2 regions of the Aeromonas sp. EU05-FHT14A05 genome follow, and region 2 is predicted to be linked to the other one. Evidence: predicted binding sites of a transcription regulator. Region 2 holds the regulator's gene; the other holds the start of a gene.
What was found. Region 2 encodes LexA, which represses DNA repair genes until DNA is damaged. Its sites were predicted from a motif close to ANCTGTNTNNNNANACAGNT; they were not measured.
Positions count from the first base shown of each region.

Region 1: a site for LexA is predicted at 3,381-3,400, ahead of dinB (DNA polymerase IV). Genes of this name have one in related genera too.

Region 1 covers NZ_JBYTDH010000006.1:80,607-86,360, forward strand. Annotated here, with positions in the region: gene nqrE (NADH:ubiquinone reductase (Na(+)-transporting) subunit E) at 1-382, shown strand, start outside; gene nqrF (NADH:ubiquinone reductase (Na(+)-transporting) subunit F) at 400-1,623, shown strand; gene AC3WR3_RS10780 (FAD:protein FMN transferase) at 1,627-2,670, shown strand; gene nqrM ((Na+)-NQR maturation NqrM) at 2,765-2,989, shown strand; gene AC3WR3_RS10790 (hypothetical protein) at 3,063-3,275, opposite strand; gene dinB (DNA polymerase IV) at 3,476-4,528, shown strand; gene AC3WR3_RS10800 (methyl-accepting chemotaxis protein) at 4,595-5,754, shown strand, end outside.
Region 2 covers NZ_JBYTDH010000021.1:11,163-16,916, forward strand. Annotated here, with positions in the region: gene AC3WR3_RS20130 (MATE family efflux transporter) at 1-1,097, opposite strand, end outside; gene AC3WR3_RS20135 (SCO family protein) at 1,126-1,752, opposite strand; gene AC3WR3_RS20140 (hypothetical protein) at 1,967-2,176, opposite strand; gene lexA (transcriptional repressor LexA) at 2,635-3,261, opposite strand; gene plsB (glycerol-3-phosphate 1-O-acyltransferase PlsB) at 3,466-5,754, shown strand, end outside.

The DNA of each region.
Region 1 (5,754 bases), on a different contig from region 2:
CCTGGATCTCAGCTTCCTGAGCTTCATCACCTTCATCGGGGTGATTGCGGCCCTGGTGCAGATCCTGGAGATGGCGCTGGACAAGTATTTCCCGGCGCTCTACAACGCCCTCGGCATCTTCCTGCCGCTCATCACGGTGAACTGCGCCATCTTCGGTGGCGTCTCCTTCATGGTGCAGCGTGACTACAACTTCGTGGAGTCCGTGGTCTATGGCGTGGGGTCGGGTGCAGGCTGGATGCTGGCCATAGTCGCGATGGCGGGGATCCGCGAGAAGATGAAGTATTCCGATGTTCCGGAAGGCCTGCGTGGCCTCGGCATCACCTTCATCACCGCGGGTCTGATGGCGCTGGGCTTCATGTCCTTCTCTGGTATTTCCCTGTAATCGGAAAGGAAATATAGATGGAAATTATTCTGGGTGTGGTCATGTTCACCGTGATCCTGCTGGCCTTGGTGGCAGTCATTCTGTTCGCCAAGTCCAAGCTGGTGACCGCCGGTGACGTGACAATCAGCATCAACGGCGACCCGGCCAAGGCTGTGACCAGCCCGGCGGGTGGCAAGCTGCTTGGCGTGCTCGCCGGCAGTGGTATCTTCGTCTCCTCCGCCTGTGGCGGCGGCGGCTCCTGTGGTCAGTGCAAGGTGCGGGTGAAAGCCGGCGGCGGCGACATACTGCCGACCGAGCTGGATCACATCAGCAAGGGCGAAGCCCGTCACGGCGAGCGCCTGGCCTGCCAGGTCACCGTGCGTTCCGACATGGACATCGAGCTGCCGGAAGAGATCTTCGGCGTGAAGAAGTGGGACTGTACCGTCATCTCCAATGACAACAAGGCCACCTTCATCAAGGAGCTCAAGCTGCAGATCCCCGATGGCGAGAGCGTCCCGTTCCGCGCCGGCGGTTATATCCAGATCGAAGCCCCTGCCCACCACGTGCAGTACAAGAACTTCGACATTCCCGAGGAGTATCGCGGGGACTGGGATCGCTTCAAGATCTTCGAACTGGAGTCCAAGGTCAACGAGCCTATTATCCGTGCCTACTCCATGGCGAACTATCCGGAAGAGTTCGGCATCATCATGCTGAACGTGCGGATCGCGACCCCGCCGCCGAGCAACTGGACTGCCCCTCCCGGCCAGATGTCCTCCTACATCTTCAGCCTGAAGGCTGGGGACAAGGTGACCATCTCGGGTCCGTTCGGCGAGTTCTTCGCCAAGGACACCGACGCCGAAATGGTGTTCATCGGTGGTGGTGCCGGCATGGCGCCGATGCGTTCCCACATCTTCGACCAGCTGCGCCGCCTGAAGTCCAAGCGCAAGATGAGCTTCTGGTACGGTGCCCGTTCCAAGCGCGAGATGTTCTATGTCGAGGACTTCGACATGCTGGCCGCCGAGAACGACAACTTCCAGTGGCACGTCGCCCTGTCCGATCCGCAACCGGAAGACAACTGGGATGGCTACACCGGCTTCATCCACAACGTCTTGTTCGAGAACTACCTCAAGAACCACGAGGCGCCGGAAGATTGCGAGTTCTACATGTGTGGACCTCCCGTGATGAACGCTGCCGTCATCAACATGCTGAAAAACCTCGGCGTTGAAGACGAAAACATCCTCCTGGATGACTTTGGTGGTTAATCCATGCACAGTGTTGTAAAGACCTGGCTAGCCTTCGGGCTAGCCTTTTTCTTGACTGGGTGCGGTCAGGAATCGGTCCAATCCAAGCCGGAGATCCACATCACCGGCAGCACCATGGGCACCTACTACTCCATCAAGGTGGCGGATGCCGCCGTCACGGATGCCGCCAAGCTGCAGGCCGAGGTCGACGTCCTGCTGGAGCGGGTCAACGATCAGATGTCGACCTACCGCCCGGATTCCGAGCTGTCGCGCTTCAACCAGCACAAGGACAATACCCCTGTGGTGGTCTCCCGTGACACAGCCCGGGTGGTGACCGAGGCCATTCACATTGGCCGCGAGAGCCGCGGGGCGCTGGACGTCACCGTGGGCCCCCTGGTCAATCTGTGGGGCTTTGGGCCGGATGCCAAACCGACCAAGGTGCCATCCGACGAGCTGATCGCCCAGACCCGGCAGAAGACGGGCCTCGGCAATCTGCATGTGGTAACCTCGGTCGACGCCGACACCCTGCAAAAGGACATCCCGGATCTCTACGTGGATCTCTCCGCCATCGCCAAGGGCTTCGGGGTGGACAAGGTGGCCGAGTACCTGGAATCCCTGGGGGCGCGCAACTACCTGGTGGAGATCGGCGGCGAGCTGCGGATCAATGGCGTCAACGGCAAGGGTCACCCCTGGCGCGTCGCCATCGAGAAGCCGACCGCCAATGCCGGCTCGGTGCAGGAGGTGATAGTGCCAGGGGACAACGGCGTCGCCACCTCGGGGGACTATCGCAACTACTACGAGCTGGATGGCAAGCGCTTCTCCCACACCATGGATCCGCTGACGGGCAAGCCCATCACCCATCGCATGGTGTCGGTCACCGTGATCCACCCCTCCTGCATGACGGCAGACGGGCTGGCCACGGCGCTGACGGTCATGGGAACGCAGAAGAGCCTGGCCTATGCCAAGGAGCGGGGTCTGGCCATCTTCGTCATCACCAAGACGGACGAGGGCTTCGAGGAGGCTTACTCGGATGCCTTCAAGCCCTACCTGGCCAAGCAGCCCGGTTAACCTTGAAGGCGCCGCCATCACTCGGCGGCGCCTGGGAATCTTGTCGCCGGATGCCGTCGAGCCGTATCTGGTTAAACAGTAAAGGGGTAATACCATGCAGATCTTTCTGATCACCTTCGGGGTGTTTCTGGTGGTGGTGGTGGCCATGGCCATCGGCTACATCTTCCAGAAGAAGACCATCTCCGGCTCCTGTGGCGGCCTTGGCACCATAGGGATCGAGAAGGAGTGCGACTGCCCGGAGCCCTGCGACAATCGCAAGAAGAAGATGGCCAAGGAAGAGGCCCGTCGCAAGATGCTGGTGGACAACCGCATCCTCTGAGGGCGAGCACCCGCGTGCGGGTGCATCGAATGCACGCGAGCCGACCCTGGGTCGGCTCGCGTTTTCATGGCGCTCAGTAGTCGTACTGGCTGCAGGCCTTGTTGTGAAACTCCGCCTTTCGCTTTGCCAGCTCCTCCCTTGTGCCCAGCTCGTCCCCCTGCTTGATGGCCTTCTCCAGTATCTCTATGCGCTCAAACAGCCAGCTGCACTCGGCGGTCGGATGGTCCTTGGTCATGCCTGTCAGCGGCAACAGCAGCAGGCAGAGTCCCGGCCAGATTGCTCTCATCTCTCTCCTCCTTGAGTCTGATGTGGATGGTGCCTTGAGAGTCTATCCGTCCCTCTCCTCCCGTGCGCTGGCAGAAATGACAGGGCTGGGGTAGCATGGGGCCTTGACTGGTTATTCATACAGTGGTGTCGCCGCCTCGTCACGACAGCGGCGGTGCACCCAACCATGCGGCAGGCGCCGACGGCTCAACAGACTCTGGCATGCGCAAGATCATTCACATCGACATGGACTGCTTCTTCGCCGCGGTGGAGATGCGGGACAACCCGGCCCTGCGGGAGGTGCCGCTGGCCATCGGCGGCTCGGCCGACAGGCGCGGCGTCATCTCCACCTGCAACTATGTGGCGCGCCGCTTCGGGGTACGCTCCGCCATGCCGAGCGCCCTGGCCAGGAAACTCTGCCCGCCGCTGGTGCTGATCCCCGGGCGGATGGCCGTCTACAAGGAGACCTCCCGCCAGTTGCAGGCCATCTTCCTGCGCTACACGGAGCAGGTGGAGCCGCTCTCCCTCGATGAAGCCTACCTGGATGTCACCGACAGCCCCCACTGCGGCGGCAGCGCCACCCTGATGGCGGCCGAGATCCGCGCCGCCATCGTCCTCGAACTGGGGTTGACCGCCTCGGCCGGGGTGGCGCCGAACAAGTTTCTGGCCAAGCTCGCCTCCGAGCAGCGCAAGCCGGACGGCCTGTTCGTCATCCGCCCCCAGGAGGTGGACGAGTTCGTGCGCCAGCTGCCCCTCGGCAAGCTGCCCGGCATAGGCCGCAAGACGGCGGAGCGGCTGGAGTCCCTCGGACTCTACTCCTGCGAGGATGCCCGCCAGCTCGGCAACGAGGAGCTGGTGAGCCGTTTCGGCAAGCTCGGGGAGATGCTGGCCGGTCGCATCTGGGGACATGACGATCAGCCGGTACAGGCCCGGCGGATACGCAAGAGCATAGGGGTGGAGACGACCCTCGCCAGCGACGTGCTGGATGAAGCCGCCTGCCGGGAGGTGCTCGGCCGGCTCATTCCCGAGCTGGAGCTGCGCTTTGCCAGGGCTTGCCCTGCGGAGGCGCTGATGGGGCAGGGGATCAAGCTGAAGTTTGCCGATTTCCACCAGACCACCGTCTATCGCAAGGGGAGCTACCAGGCGAGCCGTTTCCACGATCTGCTGCACGAGGGGCTGCAACGGTCTCAAGGAAAACCCATTCGCCTGCTCGGTCTGGTGGTCGGTCTGCCAGGGGCGGGGGAGATCAACCAATTGAGCCTGGATCTCTGCTGATTTAGTTAAGTTTTTGTGTCCAAAACCGATACAGTGTTCACATCTGTAGACGTTAGGAAATGTGGCATGAGTTCTCTTTCTGTTCAGGGACGGATCACCCTGATCGCCGGTTGCTGTCTGTTGGCCAGTGCCGCCGCACTGGTCGCCTCTTCCCTCTTCAACGCGGCCCGCATGCAGGAGCAGGTGCTCACCTCCACCACCCTGGAGGGGCAGCACGCGGCAGAAAACTGGATGAAGGCCATGGGGTCCACCCAGGCGGCCAGAGTGACCAGCTACCTCGACGAGGCCTATTTCAGGGCCACCCTGCTGGCGGAGGGCATACTGTTCCAGCGCAAGAACGCGGCGGACAACTTCGTTCACTCCGAGGCGCTGCGCAATGCCGTGAACCAGCAGTTGCAGGACGCGGCGGAGTCGTCGGCCAATCTGCTCGGGGTCTATGCGGTATTCGAACCCAACCAGCTCGACGGCGAAGACGACAACTATCAGGGCTCGACCGCGCTCGGGGCCAACGACAAGGGGCGCTTCTCCAGCTACTGGGCCAGAGTCGATGGCAAGGTGACCCTGGAGGTGATGGACGAGGCGCTGCTGGCCGACGACAAGCCGTCCGGGCACGGCGGCCTGGAGAATGACTGGTACAGCTGCAGCATTCGCAGCAAGGCCCTCTGTCTGCTCGATCCCTATGTGGACGAGGTGGGCACCCGGCAGGTGCTGATGACCTCGGTGACGGCCCCCCTGCTGGAAGAGGGCAATCTGCTCGGCATGGTGGGGGTCGACATCTCGCTGGCCACCTTGCAGAGCCTGGTGGAGGAGATGGACAAGACGCTCTATGACGGGCAGGGCAAGGTGCTGCTGCTCAGTCACGAGGGGCGGGTGGCCGGGGTCGAAGGGTTCAAGGTCGCCCTTGGGGAGCCTCTGGATCAGCAGGGGCTGTCGGCGGATCTCAACGGCTGGCTCGCCAAGGGGGAGGTGGTCACGCGCTGGAGCCCGGATGGCGCCCTGTTGCAGACCTTCGTGCCGGTCAGCATGCGCGGGACGGATCGCAAGTGGGGCATCTACATCGAACTGCCCCGCGCCGTGGTGCTCGCCTCCGCCCTGCAACTGCAGGATGAGCTGGAGGGCCAGTCCCAGCGCAGCGTCGCCACCCAGCTGCTGATCGGCGGGGCCATCTCAGCCCTTGCCCTGCTCTGCATCTGGCTGATGGCCCAGCGCATCGTCGCCCCCATCCG
Region 2 (5,754 bases):
ATGGCGATGAGCCAGGGCAGCTGGCGGTTCGCCTCGGCAATCACCGCAGGGATGTCGGTGATATGGGCGATGAGCTGCCGCCCCCCCAGGGCAAACCCCAGGGCGAAGGCGATCGCGATCAGCAAGGCCCAACCCAGGTTGAGGACTATGGCCTCCCGCAGCCCCTGCCTGTCCCGCCGTCCTATGGCACGCCCCACCATGGCTTCCACCGCGTAGGCAAAACCGTCCAGCCCGTAGGAGATCAGCATCAGGAAGTTGAGCAGCACCGCATTGGCGGCCACCGCCACGTCCCCCAGCCTGGCCCCCTGCAGAGTCATGAAGGCGAAACAGAGCTGCAGGCAGAGGGAGCGGATGAAGATGTCCCGATTCAGGCCGAGCAGCCGCCGCACCGCGGGCCATCGCCACCAGCGCCACCAGGCGTTCTGCCACACCTCGGCCGGGAGATGGCGCAGGCGGCGGCTCACCAGCCAGAGCCCCACCCCGAGCGAGCAGTAGTCCGCCAGCAGGGAGGCGGCAGCCACCCCCCTGACCTGCCAGCCCAGCCCCAGCACGAACCATGCATCCAGCACCATGTTCACCAGGTTGCTCAGGATCAGCAGCAGCATGGGGCTGCGCGCATCCTGCATGCCCAGCAGCCAGCCCATGATGACCAGGTTGCACAGGGCCGCCGGGGCGCTCCAGATCCGCACCGAGACATAGTCTCCGGCATAGACCTGCACCTCGGGGGATCCCCCGCTGAGCCCTATGATGGCCGGCAAGAAAGGCAGCACCAGCAACAGCAGGGCCAGCCCCAGCCCGACGGCGAGGCCGAGCGCCCGCGCCAGGGTGTCCAGCTGCCCTTCGGCGCTGGCGGCGCCCTGGGCCTGGGCGGTCAGGCCAGTGGTGGACATGCGCAGGAAACCGAGCAGCCAGAACAGGAGGTTGATGAGGGTTGCCCCGACCGAGACGCCCCCGAGGAACCAGGCCTGACCGAGATGACCGATCACCCAGGTGTCCACCAGGCCGAGCAAGGGGGTGGTGACGTTGGAGAACACCATGGGCAGGGCTAGGGCAAACACGGCCCTGTGGCGGCGGGGATCCCTCAGCCAGGACGCCATCAAGCTGGGCACGATCGGCGCAGGCGGCTCACTCGTCGGCCAGCCGCACTATGCGTGCGAAGTCGGAGACCATGGTCTGCATGTCCACATGAGGCACCTCACCCGGGGCCACCTTGGGACGGAACATGGCCACCAGCTTGCCCTCGGGGCTGATCAGCACGATCGAGGCCGAGTGGTCTATGAGGTAATCCTTGCGTTCGCTCTCCACGATGGAATAGACGAGGCCAAGGTTGCGCACCAGGGGGAAGAGGGCGCGGTGGGGGCCGGTCGCCGCCTTGAACTCCGGATGGAAGAAGGCGGTGTAGCTCTTGAGGCGGGCACTGTCATCCCGCTGGGGATCCGCCGAGACGAAGACCACCTGGCTGCTGGGCGAGATCTTCTTCAGATCCGGGTAGATGGAGCGCAGATCCGCCAGGGCGGTCGGGCAGACGTCGGGACAATAGGTGTAGCCGATGAACAGGAAGGTCCAGTGCCCCGCCAGATTGGCGGCGGTGAAGGGCTTCCCATCCCCATCCGTGAGGGTGAAGGGATTGATGTCGCGCCCTACCGGATAATAATCCGCCTGCGCAGGCAGGGAGGGTTGGCTCCAGTAATAAGCCGCCATTATGCTGCCGACGAAGAGCAACAACAGCAGGGAAAAACGTGGTTTAACCATATAAAACAGAACCTTGCTAGTTCAACCAGCCAGATGGCGGGGCCAATGAAGGGCTATTGTAACCCGCCAGGCCCCGTTTCTGCCTAGTCCCGAGTCCGGAACCCGGTCAGGAAAGGTCCCCATAGGGAGGAGACAACCACTATCTCCCGGCCATGGCGGGGATAAAGAAAAGCCCCACACCGGGTGGGGCTCACACACTGTTCGGGGGACTGGCTCAGGGTCGCAGTCTTCGCTGCCCTTGGGGGCGCCGGATAGTGGCGCGCAGCGGAATGACCGGGGCCGTCCAGGGAGCATCTGGCAAACCTATGTCGTGGTGGCGGCGGAACAGACGAACCAGGCGGACAATCTTGTCCTTGGGGCACCCCAGCCAGATGGTCCAGCCATCGCCCTTGTGATAGACCCAGAGCGCATAAAACCACGTCATCCGACTGCCCTTGATGAATCGGGTGATGGAGGATGCGGGGGTTGCGGTTGCGGCCGGACCCGGATCCCACGGCGAGCTTGAAGCCATACCTGTCCTCCTTGCTCAACAGGCCACGCCGACCAGTGTGACTGCCATCGGGAGGCAGACCAGGCACCGTCGCGTACTGACTGTATTGAGTCGTCCTGCTGCCTGACGACTCTCCTGTCCCGCACCGCCCCAGCCGTGATGCATCCCTGCTACCCATGCTGACCTGGCGGCACACTCAAGGTCATGGCGGTTATCCGGCCATGACACTGCGGGCCTTCTCAAAGGATATATCCGAAATGCACGATGCGTGGCGGTACTGTTTGCGGTGGATCTGGGTGGCGGCAATGGCGGGGATCGGGGAGGAAAGGAGATCGGGGAAAACGCACAAACGAAGGGGCTTCCCGCAGGAGGCCCCTTGGCATGTTCGATGGCTACATCCAGTCGGCGTTGCGAATGACCCCGACCGCCAGCCCTTCGATGGTCAGGTGCTGGCTGGAGAGATCCACCTCGATGGGGGAGAGATCCTCGTTCTCCGGCAGCAGCCACACCTGGCTGCCCTTGCGCTGGAAGCGCTTGACGGTGACGTCTTCATCGAGACGCGCCACCACCACCTGGCCGTTGCGCACCTCCTGGGTCTTGTGCACCGCCAGCAGATCCCCATCCATGATGCCGATGTTCTTCATGCTCATGCCCTGCACCCGCAACAGGAAGTCTGCCCGCGGGTGGAACAGGGCGGGATCCACCTGATAGTGGCTCTCGATGTGCTCCTGGGCTAGGATGGGCTCGCCGGCCGCGACCTTGCCGATGAGCGGCAGGCCGTTCTCTTCTGGCGCGGCCTCCTCTTCCTCGAGCAGCAGGCGGATGCCGCGGGAGGTGCCGGGCATGATCTCGATGACCCCTTTCTTGGCCAGGGCCTTCAGATGTTCCTCGGCCGCATTGGCCGACTTGAAGCCAAGCTTCTGGGCGATCTCGGCGCGAGTCGGCGGCATGCCGGTCTCGCTCATGTTCGCCTTGATAAGCTCCAGCACTTCAGCCTGGCGGGGGGTAAGGGGTTTCATAGCATTGGCACCTGTCTTTTTATACAGCACACTGGCAGTATATACAGTGCTGTGGCCAAGGCAAGGCGTTGCTGATATTTGTCCCCACCTTGTCGCAAAATTCCCGCACCTTCTATCCTGAAAAGGCACTCATCCTACCTCTCGGCGACAAGCCGTCGGTGATTTGCTATGCTCACGCCGCATTTTTTTGGAGAGCAGACGCACATGTCCCTTGGACAGAACATTTCCAGAGCCATCCTGCAATGGCCGGTCAGTGGCTTGGTCAATCACAAGAGCCTGCCGGAAAATCCCATCACGGAACTCAAGCTGGATCCGGCAAGACCCATAGTCTATGCCCTGAAGACCAGCTCGATCACCGACCTGATGACCCTGCAACAGTGCTGCGAGGATCTCGGCCTGCCCGGCCCGTTCACGCCGCTGGAGCTGGGTGGCCAGCTGCTGCCGCGCTACGTCTGTCTGGATCGTCCGCCTCCCCTGTTTGGCACGCGCAACAAGCCGCTGCCCTTCCTGCAGGAGTTCCACCAGCTGCTGGACTTGCACAAGCAGGATCCCGAGCTGGATATCCAGGTGGTGCCCGTCACCCTGTTCTGGGGCCGCGCCCCCGGCCGGGAAGGCGAGGAAGCCTCCGGCTGGAACATCATCAGCAGCTTGGCCCCGAACCGGCTCAAGAAGGCGTTGATCGTGATCCTGAAAGGGCGCGAAAACCTGGTGCGCTTCTCACCGCCGCTCTCATTGCGCTACATGGCGGACAAGCACGGCACCGACGAGGCCATCGCCCACAAGCTGGCGCGGGTGGCCCGCACCCACTTCAGTCGCCAGCAGCTGGCGGCCACCGGCCCCAAGCTGCCGAACCGCAACCTGCTGTTCAAGCAGTTGCTGGAGTCGAGCGTGATCCAGCAGGCCATCGAGGAAGAGGCCAGACGGGAGGGGATCAGCCTCGAAAAAGCCCAGAAGCGCGCCCATGGCTACATGGACGAGATCGCCTCCAACTTCTCCTACCGGCTGATCCGGCTCGGGGAGAGCTTCCTCGGCTGGCTGTGGAACAAGCTCTACCGCGGCCTCTCGGTCAACGGTGCCGAGCAGGTGCGCCAGCTCGCCCAGGAAGGGCACGAGATAGTCTACGTCCCCTGCCATCGCAGCCACATGGACTACCTGCTGCTCTCCTACGTCATCTACCACCAGGGCATGGTGCCGCCCCATATCGCGGCGGGCATCAACCTCAACTTCTGGCCGGCGGGCCCCATCTTCCGCCACGGCGGCGCCTTCTTCATCCGCCGCACCTTCAAGGGCAACCCGCTCTACAGCACGGTATTTCGTGAATACCTGAACCTGCTGTTTGCCAAGGGCTACTCGGTGGAGTTCTTCACCGAAGGGGGTCGCTCGCGCACCGGCCGCCTGCTGCCCCCCAAGACCGGCATGCTGGCGATGACACTGCAGGCCATGATGCGCGGGCTGGACAGGCCGGTCACCCTGGTGCCCGTCTATCTGGGCTACGAGCACGTGATGGAGGTGAACACCTACCACAACGAGCTCAAGGGGAGCCGCAAGGAGAAGGAGAGCTTCCTGCAGGTGCTCGGCATACTGCGCAAGCTGCGCAACTATGGCCGGGGCTTCGTCAACTTCGGCGAGCCGCTGACCCTCAACAGCTACCTCGGCGAGCATGTGCCGCACTGGAAGGAGAGCATAGGCCGGGAGGAGCGCCCCGAATGGATGGCCCCCACCGTCAACCAGCTGGCCGAGCTGCTGATGACCCGGATCAACGATGCCGCCGCCGTCAACGGCCTGACCCTGAGTGCCCTGGCGCTGCTGGCCGCCGAACGCCATGCCCTGACCCGGGACGAGCTGCAGGCCCAGATCAACACCTATCTGGACCTGCTCAAGCAGGTGCCCTACAGCCCCAAGAGCACCATGCCGGACGAGGATGCCAGGACACTGCTGGATCAGGCCATGGAGCTCAACAAGTTCGAGGTGAGCGAGGACAAGCTGGGGCAGATCATCAGCCTCGATCGCTATCAGGCGATCCTGCTGACCTACTACCGCAACAACATACTCCACCTGTTCGCCCTGCCCTCCCTGGTGGCGGCCCTGATCGAGCGCTGCGAAGGGATCTCCCGCGGCGAGATCGTCGCCCGCTGCATCGACATCTACCCGCTGCTCAAGACAGAGCTGTTCCTGCGCTACGAAGAGGACGAGCTGCCGGAGCTGGTCGATGCCCTGCTGGCCGAGCTGCAACGCCAGCAGCTGATCGAGGCCCGCGACGGCGGCTACTGGGTCAATCCGGGCAACCAGATGCGCCTGCTGTTACTGGCCGAGAGCATTCAGGAGACGCTGCAACGCTACGCCATAGTGCTGACCCGGGTGCTGGCCCAACCCCACATCGAGGCGGAGCAACTGGAGGCGGACGGCCTGATGATGGCGGAGCGCCTCGGCACCCTGCACGGCATCAACGCCCCCGAGTTCTTCGACCAGAAGCTGTTCAGCACCCTGATCCAC